DNA from 3 places in the Sinorhizobium sp. NG07B genome. Region 1 is predicted to be linked to each of the others. Evidence: riboswitches for the same ligand, from Rfam matches in the RefSeq annotation. Region 1 holds a riboswitch; each other region holds the start of a gene.
The links. A riboswitch is a leader RNA that binds a small molecule or an ion and turns the genes downstream of it on or off. The one in region 1 is predicted to bind thiamine pyrophosphate.
Positions count from the first base shown of each region.

Region 2: it holds a riboswitch for thiamine pyrophosphate, as region 1 does, so the genes downstream of both, thiB (thiamine ABC transporter substrate binding subunit) here and thiD (bifunctional hydroxymethylpyrimidine kinase/phosphomethylpyrimidine kinase) in region 1, are expected to answer to the same signal.
Region 3: it holds a riboswitch for thiamine pyrophosphate, as region 1 does, so the genes downstream of both, thiC (phosphomethylpyrimidine synthase ThiC) here and thiD (bifunctional hydroxymethylpyrimidine kinase/phosphomethylpyrimidine kinase) in region 1, are expected to answer to the same signal.

Region 1 is NZ_NWTD01000003.1:716,771-724,043, reverse strand. Features, by position in the region: gene CO664_RS13255 (response regulator transcription factor) at 252-1,028, shown strand; gene CO664_RS13250 (AraC family transcriptional regulator) at 1,283-2,260, opposite strand; gene CO664_RS13240 (serine hydrolase) at 3,115-4,122, shown strand; gene CO664_RS13235 (peroxiredoxin) at 4,202-4,861, opposite strand; TPP riboswitch at 5,079-5,181, shown strand; gene thiD (bifunctional hydroxymethylpyrimidine kinase/phosphomethylpyrimidine kinase) at 5,258-6,058, shown strand; gene CO664_RS13225 (polysaccharide biosynthesis tyrosine autokinase) at 6,164-7,273, opposite strand, start outside.
Region 2 is NZ_NWTD01000005.1:222,969-230,241, forward strand. Features, by position in the region: gene rimM (ribosome maturation factor RimM) at 1-213, shown strand, start outside; gene trmD (tRNA (guanosine(37)-N1)-methyltransferase TrmD) at 224-940, shown strand; gene CO664_RS18980 (sulfite exporter TauE/SafE family protein) at 922-1,668, opposite strand; gene CO664_RS18985 (ABC-F family ATP-binding cassette domain-containing protein) at 1,750-3,576, opposite strand; gene CO664_RS18990 (thiamine diphosphokinase) at 3,581-4,231, opposite strand; gene CO664_RS18995 (GNAT family N-acetyltransferase) at 4,317-4,796, opposite strand; TPP riboswitch at 4,952-5,067, shown strand; gene thiB (thiamine ABC transporter substrate binding subunit) at 5,116-6,144, shown strand; gene thiP (thiamine/thiamine pyrophosphate ABC transporter permease ThiP) at 6,152-7,273, shown strand, end outside.
Region 3 is NZ_NWTD01000013.1:47,743-55,015, forward strand. Features, by position in the region: gene CO664_RS26295 (thiamine phosphate synthase) at 1-423, opposite strand, end outside; gene CO664_RS26300 (thiazole synthase) at 420-1,193, opposite strand; gene thiS (sulfur carrier protein ThiS) at 1,196-1,393, opposite strand; gene thiO (glycine oxidase ThiO) at 1,390-2,367, opposite strand; gene thiC (phosphomethylpyrimidine synthase ThiC) at 2,369-4,201, opposite strand; TPP riboswitch at 4,299-4,410, opposite strand; gene CO664_RS26320 (hypothetical protein) at 5,184-6,482, opposite strand; gene CO664_RS30880 (hypothetical protein) at 6,557-7,051, shown strand; gene CO664_RS26330 (hypothetical protein) at 7,105-7,273, opposite strand, start outside.

The DNA.
Region 1 (7,273 bases):
CATATGTGGGCGACGGCGCGGCCTTCTAGCGGGCTCTCTTCCTTTTTCGGTGATGCTCTACTAGACTATTGTGTATTACGTGTTTATTTTTGATGATGCAGTGTCGAGTTTAAGTTTTTCTCCTGAAGAGCGACGCCGATAGTATTAGTTCGAAAGTGGTATTTTGAGTATTTCCAGAAACTTTTACGGGTCAGGACCTTCGGGGTTGTGGCGCTTGTATCTATAGAGATCTTTTTTAAGGGGATTTTGCAATGGCTACCTTGATTTCGAGATTTGAGAAAATGCCGGCGTTTGCGCAGGAGACTCTCGGTGCAAACAGCCTCGCCCAGCTTGCGAGAGATGGGGAAATGCAGCAGGCGGAGGGGGTCGACAAACGCTGCCTGCTTCTGCTCGACAGCCGCGCTTTGGATCGTGAATGCTTGGCGAGGACCTTAACCACCCATGGGCTCGGCATGGAAGTCGGTGCCTTCGGTTCCATCGATGAATGGAGGGCGAAGCAGAGCAAATGCCCGCCGATCGGGGCCGTTCTCCTCAATATCGGCGCGCGCAAGGTTGCCGACGTCGCCGCCGAAATCGCCAAACTCGCCTCCGAGTTCCGGCCGGTGCCGATCGTCGTCCTCTCCGATATCGACGACCTCTCCCAGATCCTGCGGGTGCTCGAATGCGGCGCACGGGGATATATCCCTACCTCCGTTGGCGTGGAGGTCTGCATCGAAGCGATCGGATTGGCGATAGCGGGCGGAATCTTCCTGCCGGCGAGCAGCGTCCTCGCGGTCCGGCATTTGATCGAAAACCAAAGGCCGGAGGCGCCGCCGCTGGCCGGCATGTTCACGCTTCGGCAAGCGGAGGTCGTCCAGGCGCTTCGCAAGGGCAAGGCGAACAAGATTATCGCCTATGAGCTCAACCTTCGCGAAAGTACCGTGAAGGTCCATATCCGCAACATCATGAAGAAGCTGAAGGCGACGAACCGGACCGAGGTGGCATACAAGCTGAATGATCTCTTTACCGGCGAGGCGGGCTATCATTGATCGTCCCGACCTGTACAGGGGGATCGGCTCGCACGAGCCGGTCCATGCCTGTTGCGTTATGCCCGTGGAGCGGTGACGTTGCCGCATGTTTCCCTGAGCCGTCGCGGATTCGACGGTAGAAAAATGCAGTAACTGGAAGCGCCGCTCGCCTAAACACAGTACGTGACGGTGGCGTATTGGGCGGCGTCTGGCGGCTGCGTTTTTCTGTCTCATCAGCAGTCGGTCGTGGCCCGTGCGGCGCCGCCGCGCATTTTTCAATCACCCGAATCCAAGTGAAGGGGCCGACCCCTTCGCGATTCCGAAGGCGGGCACCCGTAGCATTTGCGGTATTCGGTCGCGAAGCGACCCATATGCCTGAAGCCCCATTTGCGGGCGATTTTCGCCACTGAAACCCTTTGGCCGGCTTTCAAGAGATCCCGATGGACCGCTTGCAGGCGAAGCTGGGCGAGGTAGCTGATCGGCGTCGTGCCCTTGAAGCACTTGAAGCCCTCCTGCAGGGACCGAACGCCGATACCGGCCGCCTCCGCGATCTCGGTCATCGACATCGGCCTGTCGAGATTGGCGTGCATGAAATCGACTGCACGCTTGACGTGCCTCGGTGACGGCAGCCACTCGCCCTGATTCAAGGCGGTGGAGAACCGATGCGGCACCGTATCGACAAGCAGGTTGACGATGCTTCCTGAGAGATGGGAAAGCGTTTCGGGCATATCACGCATCCCGCCGTCCGCGCCGAGGCAGGTGGCCATGATCTGCGACAGCCTGAAGATGATCTGGCCCGCCCCGGCTGCGAGGTCGAGTTGGGGGGTGAAGTCGAGCGAGCCGTAGACCGGCCGTTCCAGGGAGCCACGGAGGCGCTGGAAAATATCTTCCTGGTCTATGACGAAGGAAAGGTGGCTGCGGCTTCCCTCGATCTGCAGTTCCGACAGTCTGTTGCCGTCGAGGATCGCAGCTTCGCCCGGCTTGGAAATCAGATTCTCGCTCCGTCCTATCTTCACGCAGGCGGAGCCGTGCAGGGGAAGCAATATCAGCAGCTTAGGCACCTCGTCCTTCTGTCCGATGCTAAGAGTGCCCCGCGAAATCACGCGGCTGAAGGCGACCCGTCCGGCGGCGGCGAACTCATAGCTGTAGGAGAGGTCCGTTTTCAGCGGCCTTTGCACCCGGACAGGCCCGATGCAGCGCGTCAGAACTTCGGACAGCTCTTCGGCGTCGCTGCCCAGATATGAGAGTTTCATTCCCTGCCTTTGCCCTTGCATCGTCAGTTTCCCGATGAGAAATCAAGACATCTCGACCCGGCGCATCCTCCCGTTGCGCCCGGCCGCGTTTCTAATGCATGTCGCCCAAAACTGTGCAGCGGTTTTGGGATGACGACATGCACAAAAACAAAGACCTAAAGCGCGCCGCGTGAATACGTTTGAACGCGACGGGCTTTAGCACCTTATGGGTCCATTGCTCTGACACCCGCCGCAGTCCCGCGAGCGACTTGATCGAATAGACGGGCCAAGGCGTGCGAGCCACGCAAAGTCGCTGACGTCTCCTCCCGGTTTTGTTAGCGCGCGCTTATGCAACAAGACGGCGGCTTACAAGTAGGAAGATTGAAATTTCCGATTCCTTCCCTTCGAGTGACGCCGCCGCCTCCTACTGCTGCTCAAATGTTGTGCGGAGTGCCGCGCGAAGTGGCAGAGTCCCCTGAAGTTCGATGCTGCTCCTAAGACTGGAATCCTACCGTCCTCGCTTCCGCAGGGAACAGTTAATTCGCGGTAATCTTCAGCCGCCCTTGAGATCGGAAGTTCTAGATCGGACGGGGGAGTTCTCTCTTCCCAGGATGTTAAGAGATGCTCGAAGAGCGGGGTTATCCGCCGCGCTGGATCAAGGCGTCGGGATACTGGATCCTGGGTCAGGCCACGAGAAGTTCGACGAGGCTTAGGCCGCATCGAAATTTCCACGTGCCGTAGCTCATCCGCCGGTTTGTCATGGATCGTCCTTAATACTGCCACGACCGGTGCGGGAGACGGAGCACGGATTCACTTCGTCGTGAGTTTTAGGTGAAGGTAATGACTTCGGCGCCCGTTCGCCCTAGGTCGAGCCGATGATCAGATCTCTGGCCGTCGTTCTATTGCTCTTGCTGCCGCTTGCCTCCAGCGCAGCCGCGGAGTCTCCTGCCGTTCCCGATCTGGTGAAGGGGCTTGCCGATCGGGAAGAGCTGAAGCCGCTGAAGACCGTCATAGTCGCGCGTGACGGTGAGACAATCGCCGAGCAGGGCTATCGCGGCCACTCTCCGGGCGAATCGACCAATATCAAGTCCGCGTCGAAGTCGATCATATCGGCCCTGGTCGGGATCGCGATCGACAAGGGCCTCCTGGACGGTCCTGAACAGAAGATCGCACCGCTGCTGAAGGAGGATCTGCCCTCGCCGGCGGATCCGCGGATCAATGATATCACCATCGGCAACCTGCTTTCCATGCAGGCCGGACTTGGCCGGCTGTCGGGGCCGAATTACGGCCGTTGGGTATCGAGCCGCAATTGGGTTCGCTTCGCGCTCTCGCAGCCTTTCGCCGACGAGCCTGGCGGCCGGATGCTCTATTCGACAGCCTCGACGCACCTGCTTTCGGCGATCCTCACCAAGGCCGGCGGCAAGTCGACGCTCGCGCTCGCGCGCGATTGGCTCGGTCCGCTTCAGGGTTTCAGGATCGGTGCCTGGGAACGCGATCCCCAGGGCATTTATCTCGGCGGTAATCAGATGGCGATGAGCGCAAGATCGTTGCTTGCCTTCGGAGAACTATACCGCAAGGGCGGCCGGGCGTCCGACGGACGGCAGATCGTTCCGGCGGACTGGATCGATCTTTCGTGGCAGCCCCACACGAACTCCTATTTCTCCGGCGACGCCTATGGCTATGGCTGGTTCACCCGCCGGATCGGCGGCGAGACGGTCCATTTCGCCTGGGGCTATGGCGGCCAGATGCTCTACATCGTCCCGGCGCTGAAGCTCACCGTGGTCATGACCTCCGAGGAGAGCGGCCCGTCGGCGCGCAACGGCTACCGCGACGCGTTGCATCGCGTCCTGGCGGAAATCGTCAGCGCAGTGAAAGCGGATTGAGTTGGGGAGGACTATCGAAGCCGCGAAAGGCTAAACGGAGCCCTTCGCGGCTGTTGGTCGTTACGCGCTGCCCAGGGCCTCATGCCGTCGGCTGCTTCGTCTTCCTGAGATAGGGAAGAACGGTGTCGAAGGAGCCGAAGCGCTGGATGGCGTCCTCGTTCGATACTGCGGCCGTGATGATGACATCTTCGCCCTGCTTCCAGTTTGCCGGCGTTGCGACCTGATGCTTGGCGGTGAGCTGGATGGAATCGATGGCGCGCAGGATCTCGTTGAAGTTGCGGCCGGTGGTCATCGGATAGGTGAGGATCAGCTTGATCTTCTTGTCGGGTCCGATGACATAGACCGAGCGCACGGTGGCGTTGTCGGCGGGCGTGCGGCCCTCGGACGTGTCGCCGACGCCGGCGGGCAGCATGTCGTAGAGCTTGGCCACCTTCAGATCCCGGTCGCCGATCAGCGGATATTCGACGTCGAAGCCGGTCGCGACCTTGATGTCGTTCTTCCACTTGGCGTGGCTGTCGACGGGATCGACCGAAATGCCGATGATCTTGACGCCGCGCTTGCGAAACTCGCCTTCGATCCCGGCCATGGCGCCGAGTTCGGTGGTGCAGACGGGCGTGAAATTCTTCGGATGCGAGAAGAGCACCGCCCAGCCCTCGCCGATCCATTCATGGAAATTGACGGTGCCTTGTGTCGTCTCGGCGGTGAAATCGGGGGCGGTGTCGTTGATGCGGAGGCTCATGGCTTGCTCCTTTCGGGTCGACGGGAATGGGCCCAAGAATAGCGCAATCAACGGAGTTTTCGAGGACGAAACGCGCCGTCGCGACGCGCAAGAGAAACGTCTGCAGCGTGTTTCTGCCGCTTCAGAGAAAAATCTTCCATCGGCAGATGGCGGGTCCGCAAGCAGTCGCTCGCAGGTGGCAGCGTTGACACTGCCGCATGCTTGCCGCATAGAATGTCGGCATTCCGAGGGGAGCGCCGAGCGGCGCTGAGACGGCGGTGAGCCGGACCCTTGAACCTGATCCGGGTCATGCCGGCGTAGGAACGGAAAGAGGCTACCCTCCGCCACGTCTTCGCCTTCACCTGGGTCTCCGTGATTTTTTCACCAGGAGATCGACCAATGCAGCCTCATGCGCCCGTGCCGCCGATCGCGCTCACCATTGCCGGATCGGATTCGGGCGGCGGGGCCGGTATCCAGGCGGATATCAAGACTTTTTCGGCCCTCGGCGTCTACGGCGCCAGCGTCGTGACGGCGATTACCGCGCAGAATACGAAGGGCGTCACCGCCGTCGAGGACGTCTCGCCGGAGATTGTCGCAGCGCAGATAGACGCGCTTTTTTCCGATCTCGACGTGAAGTCGATCAAGATCGGTATGGTCTCGCGCCGGGAAACGATCATCGCCATCGCCGAAGGCTTGCGCCGCTTCGAGAGGCGCGCGGTTGTCGACCCGGTCATGGTCGCAACCTCCGGCGATCCGTTGTTGCAGCCGGATGCGATGGCCGCGCTCACGCATGAGCTTCTACCCTTGGCCATCGTCGTCACACCCAATCTGCCGGAGGCGGCACTTCTCACCGGCCGCCCGGTTGCAGAGGACGACGCCGAGATGACCCGCCAGGCCGAGGCCCTCATGACGTCGGGCGCCCGCTCGGTGTTGATCAAGGGAGGGCATCGGAGAGGCAGCGACGCGACCGACCTCTTCTTCGACGGCGATCGGCTCGTCCGCTTCCCGGCGCGGCGCATCGAAACACGCAACGATCACGGGACCGGCTGCACGCTTTCGGCCGCCATCGCCGCCGGTCTTGCCAAGGGACAGCCGCTCGCCGAGGCGGTGGGCGCCGCGAAGGCCTATCTGCACGCGGCGATTTCCGCCGCCGACCGGCTGAAGGTCGGAGGGGGCCGGGGACCGGTCCACCATTTCCACGAATGGTGGGGGCGCTGAGGCGGATTCATATTAGGCGGGATTGCCGCCACGCCCACCGGCAATTGCAGCAGCTATAGGCGAACCCATTCAGGGCCGCCTATAGCACCGCGCAGGAGTTCGCGGTCAGGCGGCCGTGTGCCGGCTCGTGACGCCTTCCTCGATATAGTACTTGCCGTAGCGGTGCCGATATTTCTCCGCACCGCCGAAGTCGCTGTATTTCTCGAGTTCGTCCATGTCGGTCTTGTTGAGGATCACGCCCAGGACCTTTGCATCGATCTGCGGCTCGGAATTCAAGAGGTCCCGAACGAGCCTCGAGGGCGTGCGGCCCCATTCTACCACGAAGAGGACGCCGTCCGCGAGCGGCGTGAAGGCCTTCGCGTCGACCACGGGAGCAAGCGCGGCGAGATCGACGACGACGTAGTCGAAGGAATTGCGGGCATTCTCGATGAGCCCCGCCATCGCCTGGGAGGCGAGCAGTTCGTTGCTCTGATGCCTGCGATCCGACGCTCCGCCGCCGGCCGGCAGGATCGCGAGCTTTGTACGCTGATCCACCTTGATGCCGGCGGGCCAGGTCGCTTCTCCCGTCAGCGTCTCGACCAGCCCCGTGCGCGGAGCCGGCGTGATCATCTGGGTGAGACCGGGCTTGCGGATGTCGGCATCGATCAACAGTGTCCGCTTGCCGCTCGAGGCCAGCAGCGCCGCGAAATTGGCCGCGACGATCGACTTGCCCTCGTCCGGAAGGGCCGAGACGATCGCGATGACGCGGCTCTCGTTTCCGGGCAGCATATGGTCGCAGGCGAGCTTGGCATTCCGGAATGTCTCCGCGAAGGCGGAGCGCGGCGCATCGAGCACGATCCGCGAAAGGCGTTGGAATGGCGTGGCGCCCTCCGAAGGGTCGTGTGGTTGTCGGTCCGATCCGAAACGGGCACGCACGAGCTGCGTTGTTTTCTTCGTCCGCGAGCCGATCAGCGGAACGTAGCCGAGCGATCGGTGGCCGAGCATGGAGCGCACCTCGCCTTCAAGCCGGAAGGTTCTTTCGCGGAATTCGAGGAATGCGGCATAGGCGCCGCCGAACATCAGGCCGAGCACGGCCGAAAGCGCCAAGGTCATGGTCTTCTTCGGGCTCGACGGCGCCGTCGGGACGCCGGCTTCGGAAATGACGCGCGCCTTGGCGATCGGGAAGGACTGTTGCTGCGTTGCCTGTTCGTAGCGGCCGAGATAGGATTCGTAGAG
Region 2 (7,273 bases), on a different contig from region 1:
GGCTCGGTGACCGGCGTCTTCGACTTCGGCGCCGGGGACCTGCTGGAGCTCAAGGGACCCGGCCGCCGGCCGGTGCTGATCCCGTTCACCGAATGGTCGGTGCTGGAGATCGATCTCGAGGCCGGCAAGCTGCTGGTCGATCCGGTCGCCGCCGGGCTCGTCGATGACAAGGACGAGAGCCTCGACAAGCAATTCCCGACGAAGCGCAAGTGAGCCGCCGGCGATGTCCTTTCGCGCCACGGTCCTGACGCTGTATCCGGAGATGTTTCCGGGGCATCTCGGCGTGTCGCTCGCCGGCAAGGCGCTGGAGCGCGGCCGATGGTCGATCGAGGCGGTGCAGATCCGCGATTTCGCCGAGAACAAGCACCGCACCGTCGACGACACGCCGGCCGGGGGCGGCGCCGGCATGGTGTTGAAGCCGGATGTTCTTGCCCGCGCCATCGACCACGTCGCGGCGGATGACGACCGGCCGCGCCTGCTGATGAGCCCGCGCGGCCGACCGTTGACGCAGGCGCGCGTTCGCGAGCTTGCCGCCGGTCCCGGCGCCGTCATCGTCTGCGGCCGCTTCGAGGGCGTCGACCAGCGGGTCATCGACACGCGCCATCTCGAAGAAGTGTCGATCGGCGACTATATCCTGTCCGGCGGCGAGCCGGCGGCGCTGGTGCTGCTCGATGCGGTCGTGCGCGTCCTGCCCGGGGTGATGGGCAATGAACTCTCCGGCGTGCACGAAAGCTTCGAGGGCGGGCTGCTCGAGCACCCGCAATATACCCGGCCGCAGGTCTTCGAAGGCCACGAGATTCCGGCGGTGCTGACATCAGGAAATCACGGCGCCGTCGCCAAATGGCGCGCGGCCGAGGCGCGGCGGCTGACGGCGGAACGCCGCCCCGATCTGCTGGCGCGTGCCTTCGAGAGTGATCCGCCTCAGCCCGTGAAGAAATAATAAGCGGCGAGCAGCAGGCCGACGGCGACGACGATGGCGCGGATGACCGCCTGCGGAACGCGCCGGGCGGCCCAGACGCCGGAATAGCCGCCGAGGGCGGCACCCGGCACCATGATCACCGCATGGAGCCAGGAAACAACGCCGCCTGCGGCGAACACCAGGATGGCGATCAGCGCAATGACGATCGAGATGAAATTCTTCAGCGCATTCAGCCGGTGATAGCTGCCGCCGGTCGCAAGCCCGAGCACCGCAAGCATCATGATGCCCATGCCGGCCCCGAAGAAGCCGCCATAGACGGATGTCGCCATCTGGCTCGCCACACCGAACGGCCCGATCCGGTGCTCGTCGCTGCGGGCCTTCGGCTTCAGGAGAGGGCCCGCCGCAAAGATCGCCGTCGCGGCGATCAGCAGCCAGGGCACCATCGCGCGGAACGACGGGTTGGAGAGCGACAGCAGGAGAAGCGCGCCCGCGAGCCCCCCGACCGCCGATATCACCCCGAGGAGGACGGCATTCCTGCGGTCGGCGCGGATCTCCTTGGCATAGGCGAGCGCCGAGGTGACGTAGCCCGGAAACTGCACGATCGAGGAGGTGGCATTGGCGACGATCGGCGGCAGGCCGCTAAGCGTCATCGCGCCGAAGGTCAGAAACGTGCCGCCGCCGGCAATCGCATTGACGGCACCGGACAGGAAGCCCGCAACAAAAAGCAACAGCGCCTGGAATATCGTCATGGCCGTCCTCGTAAAGCCCGCGACCCGGGATAGCGGCTGGAACAATCGGCCGCAAGTCCGCTCACGGATCGCGGTCTGACCTCAGCCCTCCAGTTCCTCACGCAGCATTTCGAGCTGCAGCCATTCCTCCTCCATGCGCGCCAGCTTCTCCTTCAGCTTTTCGAGCTCGGCGGCGAGCTTGGCGAAGCCGTCCGGATCGCGGGAAAAGAGCGCCGGATCGTGCATCTTCTCTTCGCGCCGGGCGATCTCGGCCTCGGTGCCGGCGATCTCCTTCGGCAGGTTCTCCAGCGCGAATTTCTGCTTGTAGGAGAGCTTGCCCTTGGCCTTCTGCGGTTCGACCGCTTCGGCTGCCGTTTCGCTCGGCTTGGTCTTCTCGGCCTTTTCGGCCCGGCGCCGCTCCTCGATCGCGCCACGGCGCTGCGCCATCATGTCGGAATAGCCGCCGGCATATTCGATCCAGCGGCCGTCCGGCGCCTCCGGATTGGCCGGCGCGATGGTCGAGGTCACGGTGCGGTCGAGGAAATCGCGGTCGTGGCTGACGAGGATCACCGTTCCGGCGAAGCCGGCGACGATTTCCTGCAGCAGGTCGAGCGTCTCGATGTCGAGATCGTTGGTCGGCTCGTCGAGGATCAGCAGGTTGGTGGCCCGCGCCAGGATGCGGGCGAGGATCAGCCGCGCCCGCTCGCCGCCGGAAAGTTCGCTGATCGGCGTGCGCGCCTGTTCCGGCTGGAAGAGGAATTCCTTCATGTAGCCGGTGACGTGGCGCTGCTCGCCGTTGACGAGCAGCGTCTCGCCGCGTCCGTCGGTCAGGTAATGCGCCAGCGTCTCGTCGAGGTTCAGATCCTCGCGCTTCTGGTCGAGCGTCGCCATCTCCAGATTGGTGCCGAGCTTTACGGTGCCGGAATCCGGCTCGATCTGTCCGGTCAGGAGCTTCAGCAGCGTCGTCTTGCCGGCGCCGTTCGGGCCGACCAGGCCGATCCGGTCGCCGCGATGGACGCGGATCGAAAAGGGCGCGACGATCGTGCGCTCGCCATAGGCCTTGGTGATCTTGTCCGCCTCGATGACCAGCTTGCCGGATTCCCTGGCATCGGCGACGGTCGCCTGGATCGTCCCCTGCGGCCCCTTGTGGCCGCGGTGGCGCGCCCGCATGTCCTGCAGCTCGCCGAGGCGGCGCATGTTGCGCTTGCGCCGCGCCGTGACGCCGTAGCGCAGCCAGTGCTCCTCGCGCTCGATCGCCTTGCCGAGCTTGTGCTGTTCGAGCTCCTCCGCCTCCAGTACCTCGTCGCGCCAGGCTTCGAAATGGGCGAAGCCGCGGTTGAGCCGGCGCGACTGGCCGCGATCGAGCCAGACGGTGGCGGTCGAGACTTTTTCGAGAAAGCGCCGGTCGTGCGAGATCAAGACGAGTGCCGAGCGGCTGCGGCTGAGCTCGTCTTCGAGCCACTCGATCGTCGGCAGGTCGAGATGGTTGGTCGGCTCGTCGAGAAGCAGGATATCGGGCTCCGGCGCGAGCACACGGGCAAGCGCGGCGCGCCGCGCCTCGCCGCCGGAGAGGCGCTTCGGGTCTTCCTCGCCGGTCAGCCCCAGATGCTGCAACAGGTAAGTGACGCGGTAGTGATCGTCGCCGGGTCCCAGCCCCGCCTCCGCATAGGCCTGCACCGTATCGAAGCCGTCGAAATCCGGCGCCTGGTGCAGATAGCGGATTGTCACCGACGGGTGCCGGAAAACCTCTCCGGACTGCGCCTCGGCGAGGCCCGCGGCGATTTTCATCAGCGTCGACTTGCCGGATCCGTTTCGGCCGACGAGGCAGATGCGGTCGCCGGGCTCGACCTGCAGATTGGCGCCGGCGAGAAGCGGCGTGCCGCCGAAGGTCAGGAAGATGTCGTCAAGCTTGAGGATGGGGGGCGCCAAGGCGTCAGGCTCCGGAAAGATCGTAGGGGCGGGCGAGGACCACGGCCCGGCCGGATTTCAGGAAGAAGCGGACCGGACCTTCCGCGACGTTGGAAATGGTCCGGGACGATCCGAAGGAAAGCGCGAAGCCGTCGAGCGGATAGCGGACGTTTTCGATCGACAGTCCGGAAAGCTCGGTGAATCCGAGGACCGAAAACAGGCTGCCCTTCGGCAGGTCGATCTCACGGGTGCCCGGCATCAGCGGATAGGCCTCCTCCTCGCCCGAGGTCATGAACGCATCGTGGCCCTCTTCCGCAAGCGCCGCGAGTTGCAAGAGATGCAGGAAGGCATGGTCGCTGCGTGTGCCGCCGAGCGCGCCGGCGAAGATCAGCGTGGTCGCACCGCGCGCAAGCGCGGCCTCGACCGCGATCTCGCCATCGGTGGCGTTCTTGGCGGCGGGATAGTTTTCCCGCGGGACTTGGGCGAATGCCGCCAGCAGCGTTTCGTCGGTCGAATCGAAATCGCCGACCCAGAGATCCGGGACGATGCCGAGGGTCTTCGCGTGGCGCATGCCGCCGTCCGCCGCGATGAACCGGCTGCCGGAAAGCTGCGCCGTCAGCCGCTCCGTCAAGCTGAGCGCGCCGCCGAGAAGAATGGTGAAGGTCGATCGGGTCATGGCAGAAGCCCATAGCGCAAAGCGGCAGCGAAGGAAAAGGGTAGAACGCCTCTTCAGGCCGTTTGGCCAAACAGGACTGCTTGGATCAACTTCCGCTTTCCTCTGGCAACAGCATGTCGGCATAGAGGCCGGGCGTCGAATCGGGAATCTCCACCGCGCCGACGGCGCGCGCGTAAAATTCGGCCGGGCCGACGCCGCCGATGATCGCATAGGCATAGCCGGCGGCGCGCATGGCGGAGAGGCTCTCGAAGAGCAAAGCCTCGCCGATGCCGCGGCCGCGCAATGTTTTGTCGACGCCCGTCGGACCGAAGAAGCCGAGCGCCGTCACGTCATGGCAGGCAAAGCCGGCAAGCTCGCCCTTGCAGAGCGCGAGATGGATCCGCGTCGGCGTCGAGGAGAAGGCCGCTTCCGCCTCGCCCGCCCAAAGGGTGCCGAAGCGCTCCTCGATCCAGGAGACGACGATCCTGCGCTCGGGCGCCAGGGCGCGCCGAATGGCAACGTCGGGGCCGAGCCGGGACGCGCGATCCTCGGGCAAAGCATAGAGGCGAACGAGCATATCCGGCATGAAATGGCCTCGCTTGGCGAACAAAACGCCGCCGCCGTTGTTTGAATTTCAAAGCCTTGCAGGCTTCAGGCCTCTTAATAGCGCAGGCAGCGCCAAGGGCCAATGCTCCGGCCGAAACTCCGCTTGCCTTGGCTGCCGCCCGAAGCTAAATCTTGGTTGCTCTAACGGGGTGCCTGGAACCGCTCGCGGATTCAATGGCTGAGAGGCTTCGAGCCAACCCGCGGAACCTGATCCGGCTCGTACCGGCGGAGGGATTAGAAGCGATCGGACCGATACGCGCTTTTCCCGTGCAACATCAACAACAGGGAGAAGTGCCCAGATGTCCAGTTCACTCCATCGCAAGATCCTTGGCCGGCTGGCTATCGCCACCGTGGCCATCGCAGCATTTTCCGCGAGCGCCGCAGCTGCCGAAAAGACGCTGACGATCTACACCTATGAGAGCTTCATCACCGAATGGGGTCCTGGCGCCAAGGTCGCCGAAACCTTCGGCAAGACCTGCGACTGCAAGGTGAATTATGTCGGCGTTGCCGACGGCGTCGAGCTCCTGACGCGGTTGAAGCTGGAAGGCGAGGGTTCGAAGGCCGACATCGTTCTCGGCCTCGATACCAACCTCGTCGCCGAGGCCAAGGCCACCGGCTATTTCGCCCCGCACGGCCTCGACACAAAAGGCCTCAAGGTTCCCGGCGATTTTTCCGACGATACCTTCGTGCCCTATGACTTCGGCCACTTCGCCGTGGTCTACGACACCGCGACCCTGAAGAGCCCGCCGAAGAGCCTCAAGGAGCTGGTCGAGGGCGATCCTGCGCAAAAGATCGTCATCGAAGACCCGCGCACCTCGACGCCCGGCCTCGGCCTGCTGCTCTGGGTGAAATCGGTCTATGGCGACAAGGCCGGCGAGGCCTGGGCCAAGCTCAAGGATCGCGTGCTGACGGTGACCCCCGGCTGGTCGGAAGCCTATGGCCTGTTCACCAAGGGCGAGGCACCGATGGTGCTTTCCTACACCACCTCCCCCGCCTATCACATGGTGGCGGAAAACACGGATCGCTATCAGGCAGCAGCCTTCGCCGAGGGTCACTACATCCAGATCGAAGTGGCCGGCGCGACGAAGAACGCCAAGGAACCGGAACTCGCCCGCCAGTTCCTGGCCTTCATGACCGGTCCGGAATTCCAGTCGATCATTCCGACCACCAACTGGATGATGCCGGTCGGCACCACCAAGGAGCCGCTGCCGGAAGCCTTTGGCAAACTCGTCAATCCCGAAAAGACCTTGCTGCTGCCCTCGGAGGAGGTCGCGGCCAACCGCAAGGCCTGGATCGACGAATGGCTGGCGGCGATGAGCGAGAACTGAGGCCGGCTTGTTCGACAGCACCGAGAGCAGGATGACGATCGCCGCCGCGGCTTTCTGCCTCGGCGGCATCCTGCTTTTTGTCGGCATGGCGGGAATGGCCCTCATCACGCAGACGGGCGAGAGCAACGCCGACGGCCTGTTCAACGCCTATATCTGGCGCGTCACGCGCTTCACGCTGCTGCAGGCGGGCCTCTCGACGGCCCTGTCGATCCTCTTCGCCATTCCCGTGGCACGCGCATTGGCACGGCAGGCGTCCTTCCCCTGCCGGATCTGGATGCTGCGGCTGATGGCCCTGCCGCTCGGCCTGCCGGCGCTCGTCGCGGCGCTCGGCCTGATCGAGGTCTGGGGCCGGCAGGGCATTCTGAACCACGTTCTCTCGGCAATGGGCCAGCAGCCGATCAGCGTCTATGGCCTGTTCGGCATCCTGCTTGCCCATGTCTTCTTCAACATGCCGCTTGCCGCCCGGCTGATGCTTGCCGGACTCGAGCGCATTCCCGGCGAATATTGGCGCAGCTCCGCCAATCTCGGCATGGGGTCGTTAGCGATCTTCCGCTTCATCGAATGGCCGGCGATCCGGGGATTGCTGCCGGGCATTGCCGGCCTCGTCTTCATGCTCTGCGCCACCAGCTTCACGCTGGTGCTGACGCTCGGCGGCGGCCCGGCCCAGAGCACGATCGAGGTGGCGATCTACCAGGCGCTGCGCTTCGATTTCGACCCGCCCCGGGCGATCGCCCTTTCCGGCCTTCAGGTCGCGCTGACGGGCGCGCTGCTGATCGCCCTAAGATTTCTCGCTCCGCCCCCCGAAGAAGGCCAGACGAGCGGGCGGGCAGCACGGCGGTTCGACGGCCTGAGTGGCCTTTCGCGCCTTGCCGACGGCATCTGGCTGGCGCTCGCCCTCGTCTTCGTCGGCTTGCCCTTCATCGCCATCGCAGCGTCGGGATTGCAGGCCGATCTCGCCCGCCTCGTCAGCGAGCCGGCATTCCGTCGGGCGCTAATCACCAGCGCCGCCATCGCCCTTCCCTCCGCCGCCATTTCGGTCGCGATGGCCGGTCTGATGATCCGGGCGCAACGGCTGCTCCTCGGAAGGCGCCGCCGCGGTATGCCCGCCCGTCTGTTTGCCGGCACGATC
Region 3 (7,273 bases), on a different contig from region 1:
GGAAAGCCGCGTCAGCCCCTGCGGCGTCCACTTCATCTTCTTGAGGATCGTCGGGTAGATCGGCCCGAGCGCCACATAGTCCGGTTCGGCGGCAAGCGCCGTTTCGAGCTCCGCCTCGTCATGGGTGCTCACCCCGAGCTTCAGCCCTGCGGCGCGGATCGCGCCGAGATCGGCATCGGCGAGATCCTCCTGGCCGAGATGGACGAAGTCGCAGCCTTCCTCGATTGCCAACTGCCAGTAATCGTTGACGATCAACTGGCACCGATGCACCGCGCAGATTGCCTTGGCCCTGCGGATCTCGCCGCGAAGGTTTTCGTCGCTCCGCTCCTTGATCCTGAGCTGCACCAGCCTGACGCCGAGCGGGACCAACCGTTCGATCCATTGGGCGCTGTCGACGATGAGATAGAACGGGTCGAGCTTCACGAGAAAACCGCCTTTCCGATGACGGGGGTGGAGGGAACGGCCATGTCGCGCGGCTCCAGCAGTCCGGCGTGAAAGGCCATATGCCCGGCCTCGATCGCCTTGGCGAAAGCCTCGGCCATGGCAGCCGGGTCGGCGGCGCCGGCGACCGCGGTGTTGAGGAGCACCGCGTCGTAGCCGAGTTCCATCACGGTTGCCGCATGCGAGGGTCGGCCGATGCCGGCGTCGACGATCAGCGGCACGTCGGGAAATTCGGCGCGCATGGCGCGTAAGCCCTGCAGGTTCTGCGGACCCATGGCGCTGCCGATCGGCGCGCACCAGGGCATCAGCACCTTGCAGCCGGCCTCGAGCAGCCGTTCGGCAACGACCAGATCGTCGGTCGTGTAGGGGAACACCTCGAACCCCTCGCCGGTGAGGATACGCGCCGCCTCGACGAGACCGAAGACGTCCGGCTGCAGCGTATCGTGGTGGCCGATGACTTCGAGCTTGATCCAGTCGGTCGAAAACACCTCGCGCGCCATCTTCGCGGTCAGCACCGCCTCCGAGACGGAATGGCAGCCCGCGGTGTTCGGCAGGACGCGGACGCCGAGCTCGCGGACCAGTTCGAAAAAGGCGCCGCCGGAGCGCCCGCCGGCGGTCTCGCGGCGAAGCGAGACCGTGACGATATCGGTGCCCGACCGCCGCACCGCCTCGGCAAGACTGGCCGGCGAAGGATAACGCGCCGTGCCGAGCAGCAGCCGCGAGCGCAGTTCGGTTCCATAGAATTGCGGCATGATCAGCCTCCCTGCATCGGCGACAGGACCTCGATCCGGTCGCGGTCCCTGAGATGGTGATTTGCTCGGTCGGCCCTGTGGACGAGCTCGCCATTGACCGCGGTCGCGAGCCAGTCGTCCTCGTATTCGAGGAGCGCCAGCGCTTCGGCCAAAGTGGCGGCCGGGAGCTCGTGCTCCTCGCCGTTGATGGTCAGCTTCATCGGGCATTTCCTCTCTTCAATTCTGCGCCAAGCGCCAGCGCAGCCACCTCCTCAGCGAGCGCCGGCGACAGCAGGAAGCCGTGGCGGTAGAGGCCGTTGACGGTGATGGCGTTGTTCTGCCGGGTGACGCGCGGCAGGTTGTCGGCAAAGGCGGGTCGCACGCCGGTGCCGGTCTCGACCAGGCGGGCCTCGGCAAGGGCCGGGTGCAGCGTATAGGCGGCGTTCAGGAGCTCCATCAGCGAGCGGGCGGTGATCGGGCCGTCGTCGTCGCTTTCGATCATCGTCGCCCCGCACATGAAGAGTCCGCCGCCGCGCGGCACGATATAGAGCGGAATGCGCGGATGCAGCAGGCGCACCGGACGGGAAAGGCTGACCTCGTCGGTCTGGAGGTAGAGCATTTCGCCGCGAACGCCGCGCAGTCCCTTGAACTCGCCGATTCTTGCGGCGCCGGTGCAGTCGATGGTCAGGTCGAAGCGGCTTTCCTCGATCCCGCCGCCGCTGAAAACCACGCCTTGCGCTTCGAGCCCCTGTCTGAGAGCTGAAAGTGCGCGGCGCGGATCGAGATGCGCTTCCTCAGGAAAGAACAGAGCCTCGCGAAACCGCCCGGCGAGCGCCGGCTCCAGCGCTCCGATTTCTTCCGCGCCGATCCAGCGGTAGCCGGAGGTGCGCGAGGCGAAGCGCCTGAGTTCGGCCGCGTCGCGCAGTGGGGCGACGACCAGCGTGCCGTTGCGATGGACCGAACCGGCGGGTAGCGCGGCCTCCCACCAGCCGGCGGCAGCGGTGCCGCGGATAAGTACGGCCTCCTCGGCGCTTTCCCGCTCGCACCAGGGGGCGAGCATGCCGCCGGCGTACCACGAGGCGGCAGTCGCAAAGCCATGTGTTCGTTCCGCGACCATGACCGCCGCGCCGCGCGCAACGAGTTCATGGGCGGCCGTGAGGCCGGCGACGCCAGCCCCCTTGATCAACACGTGCATCTCATTCTCCGGCGGTCGTGGCTGCGCCTTCGCCGACCGGCATGTAGAGGTCGCCGCCCTCGCGATACTTCGCCGCCATGGCCTCGAGCCCCTCCTTCTGCGCCTCGGCGCGGATGTCGTGGGAAATCCGCATCGAGCAGAATTTCGGGCCGCACATGGAGCAGAAATGCGCGACCTTGTGTGCCTCCTTCGGCAAGGTTTCGTCGTGGAAATTGCGGGCGGTTTCCGGATCGAGCGACAGGTTGAACTGATCTTCCCAGCGGAATTCGAAACGGGCTCGCGACAGCGCGTCGTCGCGGATGCGGGCGGCCGGATGGCCCTTGGCAAGGTCGGCGGCGTGCGCGGCGATCTTGTAGGTGATGACGCCGACCTTGACGTCGTTGCGGTCCGGCAGGCCCAAATGCTCCTTCGGCGTGACGTAGCAGAGCATGGCGGTGCCGAACCAGCCAATCATCGCCGCGCCGATGCCTGAGGTGATGTGGTCGTAGCCGGGCGCGATGTCGGTCGTCAGCGGCCCGAGCGTATAGAAGGGGGCCTCGCCGCAGGTTTTGAGCTGCTTGTCCATGTTCTCCTTGATCTTGTGCATCGGCACGTGGCCGGGGCCCTCGATCATCACTTGGCAATCCTTCGCCCAGGCGATCTTCGTCAGCTCACCGAGCGTTTCGAGTTCCGCGAACTGCGCCGCGTCATTGGCGTCGGCGATCGAGCCGGGACGCAGGCCGTCGCCGAGCGAGAAGGAGACGTCATAGGCGCGGCAGATGTCGCAGATTTCCTCGAAATGTTCGTAGAGGAAGCTTTCGCGGTGGTGGTGCAGGCACCACTTGGCCATGATCGAGCCGCCGCGCGAGACGATGCCGGTGACGCGATCGACGGTGAGCGGGATATAGTGGAGCCGCACGCCGGCATGGATGGTGAAATAGTCGACACCCTGCTCGGCCTGCTCGATCAGCGTGTCGCGGAAGACCGCCCAACTGAGATCCTCGGCGATGCCGCCGACCTTCTCCAGCGCCTGATAGAGCGGCACCGTGCCGATCGGTACCGGCGAATTGCGGATGATCCATTCGCGGATGTTGTGGATGTTGCGGCCGGTCGAAAGGTCCATGACCGTATCGGCGCCCCAGCGGGTTGCCCAGACCATCTTCTCGACCTCTTCTGCCATAGACGAGGTGACGGCGGAGTTGCCGATATTGGCGTTGATCTTTACCAGGAAATTGCGGCCGATGATCATCGGTTCCGATTCTGGATGGTTGATGTTGGCGGGGATGATCGCCCGGCCGCTGGCGACCTCCTGGCGGACGAAATCCGGGGTGACAAAATCGGGAACCGCGGCGCCGAAACTCTCGCCGTCGCGGGCGAGCGCCTCCTTGGCGGCCTTGCGGCCGAGGTTTTCGCGTATGGCGATGAACTCCATTTCCGGCGTGATGATGCCGGCGCGCGCATAGGCAAGCTGGGTGATCGCCTGACCGGGCTTGGCCCTCAGCGGCCGGTGGCGGACGGGGAATTCCGGCGTCAGCCGCTCGCCAGATGCAAAGCCGTTGTCCTCCGCCTTGACGGTTCGGCCCTCATAGCTTTCGACATCGCCGCGCGCCAGAATCCAGTCGCGGCGCAGCCGCGGCAGGCCCTCGTCGATATGGATATCGGCGCCCTCGAGGGTATAGGGGCCGGAGGCATCATAGACGGTGACCGGCGGCTCGCCGGAGGTCGGATGCAGCGCGATCTCCCGCATCGGCACGCGGATGCCGGCATGGATCTCGCCCGGCTTGTAGACCTTGCGGGAGGCCGGAAGCGGCCCCTGCGTGACCGAGGGTGCTGCGAGAGGCTTGAAAACATTCATCTTGAGGCTCCAAAGTTTTCGCGTTGGAGACCCAGTTCTGAAGCCGGAAGGATGAAAAGACGCATCGCCGATGGATCGCGGGAATACGGAATCCTGGCATCAAGCGTCTGCACCGTCCCTACGCCAGTATGAACTGGATCAGGTTCAACGGGTCACTGCGCGCTCTAGCAGTATCTCAGCCCCTTGCCGGGACCCCCCTGGTGAATGGACGCCAATAGTCACTGTTATCGCCGCGGCGTCAAGACTGTTTAGAGGAGGTTAGGAACCGAGTGCGACGTGCGGGCATTCCGTCGCACTATCGATATCTGAATACTATCGATAGTGATGGGGAGCCGAATTGGGTGTCCGAATGACGGAAAGATAGGCCAAGTTAGCTTCCGTTTCGTGGGATTCCGACGCTAATTCATATGGTTAATCTTTTGCGAATTCAGTCGAGCGGCGCGAGAGCCGGGGTACGTGGGGCAGATTGGGTGTGGCTTTTACTTACCGATTTCAATTGCAGCGCTAAGCTGAAATTCCGCCACTCGATTTTCACCTTACGGTTTCAGCGCGATGCGGGGGAGGGCGCTTTAAAGCCCGGGTCCTATAGGAAATTGCACCGGAAGCGGCGGCCGACCCCGTGGCTTTGGGCCGCGCTGGCACGCCCGGGTTCCAGAACGAACGCTCCTGGACGGCCGCTGGTTGCAAACTGCCTAGGTTGCCGTTGATGTTCGATGTTGCAATGGCCTAGCAAAAAGGGACGCGCTGAAATCGTTAGCGGAAAATCGTCCGGCGTTTAACGTCTAAACCCAACGGACATAAGAAAATTTTCGGTTTGAAACGGTAAAGCAAAACCCACAGCAGCGAAGATCGTCGACGGCTCGAAATTTGGACCTCCTTCGAGCGAAAGGGTACAGCTCGAAATTGCCGCTGGCTGACGGGCTTGATCAGCAGAGACTCGTTTTCCATGACCATCGCCGATCTGTCCGTTCTGCCAAAGTGCCTACAGATACTGCACGCCCTGATCGAGGAGATCGCCCAGTGCGTCCGTGCGCGGCCGGGCTCCCCTCAAGGCGACATCGACCAGCCCGCTCGCAACGCCGCGTGCCAAGCCTCGCGCCATGACACGTTGCGCGGTCGATACTTTTTGGAGACCGGCACGTCCGTGGACGAAGGCGCTGCGCAGCTCGAAAAGGTCCTTATACGCCTGCACACTTGCGCGGTCGTTCAAAATAGCGGCGACCCGTGCCGCGATACGCTCGGTTGCGGATGAGACCTTTTTGTGAGGATCAGGCTTGGGACGAAGCCACTTCTTGTGGTCCATCTCCAGGCCGACGGCAGCCTCGATTGCCGTCATGTGCGCCATGACCTCGTCCATGCCGTCCGCGAGGAAGCCGCGAACGAGAAAGTGGGCGATTGGTGTCTCAAAAAGAGCGGACGACCGCGCAGATTCGAGCTGCCTCCATGCGCTGTCCGTAAAGAGGGCCAGCCCCGACTGGGCCTCGTCCTCAAGTCGCAACGCGGTCGGCCGTTCGAGTTCGACGTCCTCGCCCCAATTGTCCTGGACGATCCAAGGCTCGAGGGTCAGGCTATCGGCGCTCGGTGGCGGTGACGGCCTGATGAAAAGGTCGTCGTCCACTGTATGGATCCAGGGCACGCGAAAGCCCCTCCAGTCGACTTCCTGCATCGTCGACCACCGTTCCCACGGCGCGAGCAGCAGGAAGAAGAGCGCGGCTTCGACTGCCGGCGGGAAGCGGCCAAGATGCGGATCAATCTCGCCGAAGTCCCGGTCGAAGTTGATGTACATGAAGGGCGAGCTGCGGGCCTCTGGTCGAGCATCGATTTCGATCTCTTCTTCGACAACCAGCCAGTGAAATTGCGCCAGGCGCCGTGCTTCAAAGGGCTGGTTGTGAAAGTTCCGGGCAAGCCGTGGCGCGTCGAACAGATTCGTCAGCTCGTCGGTGCTGAATTGCGCGACGCGCGCGCTACCGAAATTCATCGCCGGGAGATCGTCAGCCAGATCGAGTGGGCACATATGCCGTCGCAAGGTCGTCTTGCGCCTGTAGGTCTCATCGATCGCGTGCGCTGCGGTCACAGGGTCCAGGCTTAGGCCGGCCCTGTCTGCCGGGAGATGACACGGCAGCCCGAGCGAGCGCAGCGCGGTGCTGAGGGCGAATGTGGGCTTCCCGCCACCATAGTCGGCTTGGCACACCTCACTCAGCGCGACAAAGGCAGGAGCGGCCAGCAGGTTGTCCGGGCCCGGTCGCGGAACGCGCCAAAGGGCTTCGACCGCTGCGATCATCGACGGACTTGCTGCCATCAGCTTCGTCCCGCCGACGTGGTCAGCACGCGCAAATTCTCTGCCTCGGCGATATAGTGCCGGTACGCGAAATTGATGAGGTCTCGTACGAGCTCGAGGAGACCGCCAGTTGGCAGGACTTCGAAAGGTTCGCCATGTGCGAGCGTGTTTCGACGCTCGGCGAGGGTTGGACGGATTTCGCCCGTCAACTGACCTACGACAGTTCCGCCGCAGCGCGCCACCAAAGGGATCTGGGCGTCCGTCAGACCACCAGAGGCGACCCTATGTTTGAGGAGCGTCGCGAAGGTTCGTTTCCCCTTCGAGATGTACCCACCGTATCGATCCATCAGTGCCAACTCCAAGGCGATCAAGGCGGCGAGTTCGCCCGCTTTCACCACACTGAAATCCGCCTAGCCCAACAGGTAGAGCGTTTGCGCACGTTGGAATTTCGCGCGAACGATATCCGGAATCCGCGGGTCGATGCCGAGCCCATCGCCGAAGTGCCGCCAATCAGCGGCCTTCTCGAACTGGAGAAAACCTCCCGGATTGCCCGGCGTCGGCCAGGCGACTAGCAGCGGCTGGTTACGATCGGTTAGCTCGATGTGCGATGGATCGGTCATCGAAATCAGGCGCGGCGGAGCATTCGTTCGATGCGGAGTCGCTGGAAGCCATGAGCATGCACATGCGTGCGAAGCTTGCGGATATCGCGTACGCCAAAGGCCACGGCCGCCTTCAACGGGCTGGCAAAGGTAGCGTAGTAGGACCAGCGCGCGTCGGACGGGAGCGGCGCATTC